DNA from 2 places in the Ureibacillus sp. FSL K6-0165 genome. Region 1 is predicted to be linked to the other one. Evidence: riboswitches for the same ligand, from Rfam matches in the RefSeq annotation. Region 1 holds a riboswitch; the other holds the start of a gene.
The links. Region 1 has a riboswitch for glycine ahead of NST00_RS01055 (ACT domain-containing protein). Riboswitches for the same ligand answer to the same signal wherever they lie in the genome.

Region 1 (4,435 bases):
GAAAAAAATTTCACCAGAAGAATTGTTCCAAAGAATGCAGCAAGGTGAGCAACTCACGATTTTAGATGTTCGAGATCAAGAGAAATATAATACCTTCCATATTGAAGGGGAAAACATCCAATCACTTAATATCCATAAAACAGAGATTTTCGAGTTAGAAAATAATCAAGATAAAAACATATCAGCTTTACCTGAGAAAGGCGAAATCATTGTCACTTGCACAACAGGCAATTCTGCAACAAAATGTGCAAACATTCTATCCAAACATGATTATGATGTAGTTGTATTAGATGGGGGACTCACAGCTTGGAAGGATTATATAAAGAAGTAAGTCGTAAGACGTTTTAATGTTGTATAGTAGCTGTGGGTATTGGATTGGCTTTCTGAAAAGTTTGCTTTTTTGGTGGATTTACATTGAGGATAGAAGTTAATGTATCTGAAAGGAGGATATGCTATCCTGTCTTGGAAGCACTTTGGCAGGATAGTTTATTATTTTGGCGCGCCCATTTCATCTTTAGTATTACAAGATATCCACTAAGAGTGAAATTGGCAATCAACCAAAAAAGTATATCGGGTCATGTGATAATAGTCAAAGTCATGACAATAATAGTCAATCATCAAGAGATAATGGCCAAATTTGTGAACATAATAGTCAATCGAAAAAAATCTACACTTGAAAAGAGAGATAATAGTCAGAATCGAGCTGATAATAGTCAAGCTCCAAAAGATAATAGTCAAACTTGCGTATATAATGGCCAATCGACAAAAAATGGCTTTCGGGGCATGTGATAATAGCCAAAGTCATGACAATAATAGTCAATCATCAAGGGATAATAGCCAAACCTGTAAACATAATAGTCAATCGATTAATTTCATAATAGCCAAGTAAAAGGGCGAATGAGAAAGCTGATCTCTTCATCACTTTCTACATTCGCTCTATCACTTATATCAATTAATTCCCCAACGCTTGTAGTGGAGCTGGAATGCGTCCACCTCGGCGAATGATTTTTTCAGAGCTAAATGGATTTACTCCCATCACAGGTGCTCGTCCAAGCAGGCCGCCAAATTCCACCATTTCGCCTTCTTTTGCACCAGGGACAGGGATGACGCGAACGGCTGTTGTCTTTTTATTAATCATACCAATAGCCGCTTCATCTGCAATCATTGCAGAAATGGTACTAGCAGGTGCGTCTCCCGTAATGGCAATCATATCAAGCCCTACTGAACATACGCATGTCATCGCTTCTAACTTTGATAAGCTTAGAGCACCTTCTTCAATACCACGAATCATACCGTTATCTTCACTAACTGGGATGAAGGCACCGCTTAATCCACCCACATAGGAAGAAGCCATCGCTCCGCCTTTTTTCACTGCATCGTTCATTAATGCAAGGGCGGCGATTGTGCCGTGTGTACCAACACGTTCCAAACCAATTTCTTCTAAGATTTCAGCAACACTGTCGTTCATCGCATTTGTTGGTGCCAGTGACAAATCCATAATGCCGAATGGGACCCCTAAGCGTTTTGCTACTTCTCGGCCAATTAATTCACCAGCGCGGGTAATTTTAAATGCGGTTTTCTTAATAATATCTGCCACTTCACCTAAGTCCGCATCTGGATAACGCTTTAGTGCATTCAACACAACTCCTGGTCCGGAAACTCCGACATTCAACACAACTTCTCCTTCACCGGATCCGAGGAAAGCTCCTGCCATAAACGGATTATCTTCTACAGGGTTGCAGAACACAACAAGCTTTGCACAGCCGAGACCCGATTTATCTTTTGTAAGCTCTGCTGTTTCTTTAATGATTTCACCTAATTGACGAACTGCATCCATATTGATGCCGGCTTTTGTTGTTCCAACAGAAACGGATGCACAAACTCGCTCCGTGACTGCTAGAGCTTCTGGTAGGGCATCAAATAATACTTGGTCTCCCTTCGCAATTCCTTTATGCACGAGGGCCGAAAATCCACCGATAAAGTCAATACCGAGGGTTACAGCAGCACGGTCTAATGTTTTGGCAAGTTCCACTGCTTGATCTTTTGTTGCATTGCCTAGAAGATCTGCAATTGGGGTCACGGCAATACGTTTATTAATAATAGGGATGCCGTATTCTTTCTCCACTTTTTCAGCTGTTGTCTTTAAATCTTTTGCGTAGTGAGTGATTTTATCATAAATTTTTTGATTCATTTTATCGAAATCGGAATTTGCACAGTCTCTGAGATTAATCCCCATCGTAACTGTACGGATATCCAAGTTTTCAGTTCGAACCATTCGGATGGTTTCCATCATTTCTTGAATTTCAAAATTCATATTTGCACGTCCTTTCACACACGATGCATTGCTTGGAAAATTTCTTCAAGTTGTACAGTAATGACAACGCCAATTGATTGACCAAGTTCATTAAGTTCTTGTTGTAGAGTTTCAAGATTAGGTAAATCGGTCACATCAATCACCATCATCATTGTGAAGAAATCTTGTAAAATCGTTTGGCTGATATCTAAAATGTTGATGTTTCGATCTGCAATCACAGTCGTTACTTTTGCGATAATGCCAACTTGATCTTTTCCAATGACACTTACAATTGCTTTTCTACGTTCACTCATTTGTTTCACCTCAATTGATGTAATAAAAAAAGAGATTGGCTTCCCAATCTCAAACACAAAAGAATAATAAGGTTTATCATTCTTCTGTCCTTTTGCCTGAGATTGTGAATCCTTCGGCGCCACAAAACGTGGTCTCTCCAGAAGCTGCTCCTGCGTGTAGTTTTACCCACAGCATTCATCGCTACACCTATTCAGTTCCAATACTAAAAGATACTAACACCTTTGGAACAATTGGTCAACAAAAAATATATTGAAATTTTTCATAAAAAGGAAAATTCAATCTATGATTCAAAATGTAGATTAAATGTTTTTTTCGTAAAGAAGAGGGAATATATGAAATAAAACATGAGATTCATAAATGGAAGGATTGACAAAAAAATAAGTGCATGATATATTTATCTCGAATTCAAAATAAATTAATTCGAAATAAATATTCATATATATCTTGAATTCAAAATAGGATAATATGGGAGGTATGAAAATGGCGAAGTGGGTTGTTGATAAATCACACTCAGAAATTAGTTTTGAAGTAAAGCATATGATGGTGTCAAAGGTGAGAGGGCATTTTGATTCTTATACGGCTGAAATTGAAGCGGAAGATTTAACGGATCTGACAACTGCTACAATTGCATTTACCTTTGATGTTGCGAGCATTAATACAAAATCAGAAGATCGCGATAATCATTTAAAATCTGCAGACTTTTTTGATGCGGAAAAATATCCAACAATTACGTTCCAATCCAAAGTGATTACGAAAACAGATGATAACGAATTTGAAGTGACAGGGGATTTAACAATTAAAGATGTAACAAAACCAGTCACATTCGAAGTGGAGTACAATGGTAAAGGGAAAAACCCTTGGGGCGTGGAAGTTTACGGATTCGAAGCGGAAGCAAAAATCAACCGTGAAGAATTCGGGCTTACATGGAACGCTGCCCTTGAAACAGGTGGCGTATTGGTAGGAAAAGACATTAAAATAAAAGCAGAATTAGAAGTGAACCCTGCAAGCTAATTAGTGGGGGAAGAAGAGGGTGTCTAGAAAGCGAAAACTTTCCAGACACCCTTACTTTTTGATAATAATTTTTCTTTTACCGAACATTACTCCGGCGGGAAACATATCTTCGTCGCAAAGGTGTTGACTCAAATAGAGAACTTTTATTAATTATGAAGGAAAGAAAAAGCTTATTGTTTTAAAATGATGCTCAAGCGAAAAAAAGCTTGTTGCACTCATGGCAACAAGCTTTTTGATTCTATTTTTTATTCAATACACTATGCGTCCTTCCATACACAAAATACACTAATAAACCAATAATCATCCAGATAAGACAAGTAAACATTGTGAATGTAGATAATTGGACGATCATGAAAATACAAAGGAGGCAAGAAAGAATTGGCACAATTGGGAACAATGGTACTTTAAATCCTTCTTTTAATCCATCAATTTTCATTTTTCTAATAAAGATAACGCCAATCGATACAGCAGCAAAAGCAATCAATGTACCGATATTCACAAGTTCTGCCAACTTATCAATCGGAATAAAACCAGCGAATAAAGATACAAATATTGCATAAATCCATGTATTTTTTAACGGGATTTTACGGCGAGGGTGAATTTCTGATAACACTTTTGGAAGCATTCCGTCACGAGCAAAGGAGTACACTAAGCGAGTACCTCCGTAAAGCATAACGAAAATCACCGTCATCATACTAATGACTGCTCCGAGCGAAATAACACCAAATACCCAATCAAGATTTTTCATTTCCATCGCATAAGCAACAGGATTTCCTACATTCAATTCTGTATATGGAACCATCCCTGTTAACACAA
Region 2 (4,435 bases), 2.0 Mb from region 1:
TGTAATGTTAATACGAAACCGCGACGTCCGTCTTGGTCTACTGTTTGTCCTACTAAACGGCCAGGCACTTTACGCATTAATTTTGAAGTCGTAGCAAAATAACCGCAGTGTGGTCCTCCAAAACTTTCAGGAATACCAAATGGTTGTGCATCCCCTACAGTAATGTCAGCTCCAAGTTTTCCAGGAGGCGTTAACACACCTAATGCTAATGGGTTTGCAGAAACAATGAATAATCCTTTTGCTTCATGTACTAGCTCACCCATTGTTTTCAAGTCTTCAATTTGACCAAAGAAGTTAGGATACTGAACCATAACAGCCGCAGTATCTTGATCAATCATACCTTTTAATGCTTCAATATCTGTTACTCCATCTTTCATTGGCACATTTACTACTTCGATTGATTGGCCATATGCATAAGTTTCTACAACAGTACGATATTCAGGATGGATTGCTTCAGATACTAACAATTTTTTACGTCTTGTTGAGCCAGCAGCAAGCATCCCTGCTTCTGCAAGCGATGTTCCGCCATCATACATGGAAGAGTTTGCTAAATCCATACCTGTTAATTCGGCAATCATTGTTTGGAATTCAAAAATAGCTTGTAGTTCACCTTGTGAAATTTCCGGTTGATATGGTGTATAAGCAGTATAGAATTCAGACCGAGAAATAACATGGTCCACAATAACAGGTTTGTAGTGATTGTATACACCTGCACCTAAGAATGAAACAGCTGTTTCAGTGTTGATATTTTTATCTGCTAAAGCTTTTAGTTCTTTTAATAGCGCAGATTCAGATGCTGCTTCTTTAATATTATAAAGCCCTTTAAAACGCACCTCTTCAGGAATATCCGCAAATAATTCATCAATGCTTTCTACTCCAATGGTAGAGAGCATTTCTTGTTTGTCTTGTTCCGTTATTGGAAGATAACGATGCTTCATTGTTTGACCTCCATTAATTTTTATTTTTCACGTTTATAAAATGGCTTCGGCACAACATGTGCTTTTACCTTTTTATTGCGTATTTCTACTTCCACTTCTGTACCAATTTCAGTATATTGAATATCTAATAAAGCAAGTCCTAAATTACGTTTCGTACTAGGGATTTGTGTACCAGTTGTAACTTCTCCAATTTCAGTGTCGCCTTTAAATACTTTATAGCCATGGCGAGGAATCCCTTTATCAATCATTTCAATACCAACCAGTTTTCTTGAAAGCCCTTGTTCTTTTTGGTTTTTAAGAGCTTCTTTACCGATGAAATCCGCATCTTTTTGAAGTTTTACTGCAAAGCCGATGCCTGCTTCTAATGGAGAAATATTTTCTGATAATTCTTGTCCATAAAGCGGTAAGCATGCTTCAAAACGCAACGTATCACGTGCTCCAAGGCCGCATGGTATCAATCCATCTTCTTTTCCTGCTTCTAATAGTTTATTCCACAATGCTACAATTGAATTTGGCTCCCCGTATAATTCGAAGCCGTCTTCACCTGTATATCCGCTGCGTGATAACAATACAGAATAACCACTAACTTGAACAGATGCTTTAAATTGGAATGGTTTTAATTCAGATAAGTTCACATCTGTTAATGTTTGCAAGATTTTTTCTGATAGAGGTCCTTGAAGTGCAATTAAGGCATATTCATCTGATTGATTTATAATCGTTACATCGCCTTCTGCATGCTTTTTCATCCATTCAAAGTCTTTTTCAATATTTGCCGCATTGACAACAAGCAAGTATTGGTCATCGCCAAGATTATAGACGATTAAATCATCTACAACCCCACCATTTTCATAGCACATCACATTATATTGTGCGCCGCCAACTGGAATTTTTGAAATGTCATTGGACAATAATTTTTGAAGATAGCCGAGAACATCTTTCCCTTTTACAAAAATTTCTCCCATATGGGATACATCGAAAAGTCCAGCACGATTTCTTACAGCTTCATGTTCATCCTTTATTGATGAAAATTGAACAGGTAATTCCCATCCACCAAAATCAATCGTTTTTGCACCATATTTCGCATATTCATCAAATAATGGTGTTCTCTTTAATTCTCCCATCGTGAAACCTCCCTCATTAATTAACAATTTACTACCAATATCTTTAAACTAGGCAAAAAGGACAGAAAATCCCCTTTTTAAAGGAATTCTCTGTCCTTGCACCTGAAAGTTACACCTATTATAAAATAGGCTTTCCCCTTGGGTGGCTGTTATTCAGCACTCTCCAGAGTTGCGTCCCGTACGAGTCTTTTTGCCTGAGAGATTCATAGTTCTACTACTTGCTCCTTCGGCGACGTAAAAACGTTCTCTCCCCGCACAATCATCCGCACCATATGAAATTTTTCAACAAACAGACATCTTTGCCTATATCCTAACATTGAACGTAATAGAAGGCAATCATTTTTTAAAATTCCTTAAAAAAACGAACATTTTTAAACATCAACACCTTAACATTCGCCTTTTAGTCGATTCACTTGAAAAGCAATATAATTTACCACTTGGCGAATTGTTCGATCTTTTGTAAGGACACGGATGTGAGCGGCTCTTTTATAAAATTTTCTTCTATAATAATATAGTCGTTCCAGTTCTTTTTTAGTCGAACGTTGTGCAATTGGTCGATTTTTATCATTTTTTATTCTTTTATAAATGTCTTCAAATGATGCATCAAGAAAAAAGATTAAACCTGTCCGTCTCATAATTTGTCGATTTTCTTGTCTCATTGCAACGCCGCCACCAGTCGCAATAATGCAAGCTTCGTCACGAAAGTTTTTTAAAAATTCAGTTTCTAAATTTCTAAAATATTCTTCTCCAAACTTTTCAAAAATTTCTGGAATCGACATGCCTTGTTGTCTGACGATTTCTTTATCCATATCATAAAAGGGCAATCGTAGGGCATAGCTTAATTGGCGTCCGACTACACTTTTTCCGCACCCCATAAACCCTACTAAGTAAATCTTTCGCATAATTAGACACCTTTCTACTAAAACTCTGCGGTTTCTCCAAGTAAATTTATCGTAGCACGAATGTTTATGTTTTCCAATGAATTTATAATAGAAAATTGAGTTAAGTAGGTTGAACTGTAAAAAATTACAACAGTGATAAGAAAAAACAAAAAGACAATCGCAACGGGAAATATTATGCCTTTTTCGTTATTTATGATATTGTACAAGTAACGCTCTCTCCTTTACAATACCATTCAAGAATTCTACTTTTATCGTTACAATATTGTCTGAAAGGGAAAACTCGGCATGTCGAATACCAATTAATAGTGGCACATAACCTTGATCATTGATTTGCAAACGAATCACATCTGTAATCTTGTTTATTTTTATCGTTTTTGTGGAAGAGTCTATGATATATAATGAATTATTCATTATATAAATATCCTCTGCATCAAGTAAATATTGTTGTAAATCATGAATAAAGATTTCCCATTTAATTTGTTCTTCTGCCACAATCGTGTCGTGCCATTGTTGAATTAATAGATAAAAAATAAAAATTACTTGAGCGAGTAACGAAAAAATCACCAATTGAAACAGCGCCTCGATAAATGTAAATCCATTTCCACTTCTTACAATTCGCCATCGCCATTGATGCATTTGTATCGTACCCCATCTAAATTGTTAAATCGTACACAAACCGCATCTGTTTGAAAATACCAAGCATATTCTACGTTGTCGATCCATTTTTTCCCTTCGAAAATACCGGTATTTTTAGCAATAATAACTGCTTCATAGGCCACTTGGGATGCATGTAATTCCAACGATTGATTGTATAGAGAATGCTGAAGTTGAAAAATGAACGGAATAAAACTTATGGCTACTATAATAATCATAAGCGTTAGCAACGATTCTAACATGGAAGTCCCCTTTTCATTCCACATAACGAATTCGTCCTTTATTGATATTAATGACAATATGTTTTTGTCCGAAAGGAGTGTAAAAAGTGAATTTCCCAAAATTTTTTACATTTCCATCTGGATCAATTCGAAGAGTTAATAAATTACTATACTGATCAAACTCAATGATTTCCGGTAGTTTTCTCTCTAAAATCACTTCATCTAGTTGATGGTATATTCTATAAGTATCTTGATTTACAAAAGAAACAAAACAGCTCCTTTGCTTTTCCAAGGCCAACATTTGTGCCATTTGAATGTCCAATGTAAATTGGTGGAAAAACTGTTCCACAACCATTTTTTCTGTCATTTTAAAAGAAAAGGTTGTCCCTAACATACCAACCAATACGACAATCATTAAAACGAATAATATTTCTAATAGCGTATACCCCTGTTCTTTCAATTGCTCTATGCTCCTTTATTGATTGGTTAATGTCACAGTTCCATCCGTCTCAATGGTAAATCCCTTGCCATTCGGACATTTATCCATCCCCTCTCTTAAGTATCCCTTGTTTACTAATTGATCTAATGTAGGGATGGTT

Region 2: linked by a shared signal. The riboswitch ahead of gcvT (glycine cleavage system aminomethyltransferase GcvT) and the one ahead of NST00_RS01055 (ACT domain-containing protein) in region 1 are both predicted to bind glycine.

Annotation. Positions count from the first base shown of each region.
Region 1 is NZ_JBBOQS010000001.1:222,929-227,363, reverse strand. Features, by position in the region: gene NST00_RS01065 (rhodanese-like domain-containing protein) at 1-331, shown strand, start outside; gene NST00_RS01060 (PFL family protein) at 953-2,314, opposite strand; gene NST00_RS01055 (ACT domain-containing protein) at 2,329-2,607, opposite strand; glycine riboswitch at 2,682-2,758, opposite strand; gene NST00_RS01050 (YceI family protein) at 3,089-3,619, shown strand; gene NST00_RS01045 (amino acid permease) at 3,858-4,435, opposite strand, start outside.
Region 2 is NZ_JBBOQS010000001.1:2,235,030-2,239,464, forward strand. Features, by position in the region: gene gcvPA (aminomethyl-transferring glycine dehydrogenase subunit GcvPA) at 1-938, opposite strand, end outside; gene gcvT (glycine cleavage system aminomethyltransferase GcvT) at 959-2,059, opposite strand; glycine riboswitch at 2,148-2,228, opposite strand; glycine riboswitch at 2,232-2,322, opposite strand; gene NST00_RS11130 (shikimate kinase) at 2,446-2,961, opposite strand; gene comGF (competence type IV pilus minor pilin ComGF) at 3,148-3,597, opposite strand; gene NST00_RS11140 (hypothetical protein) at 3,570-3,881, opposite strand; gene comGD (competence type IV pilus minor pilin ComGD) at 3,871-4,296, opposite strand; gene comGC (competence type IV pilus major pilin ComGC) at 4,312-4,435, opposite strand, start outside.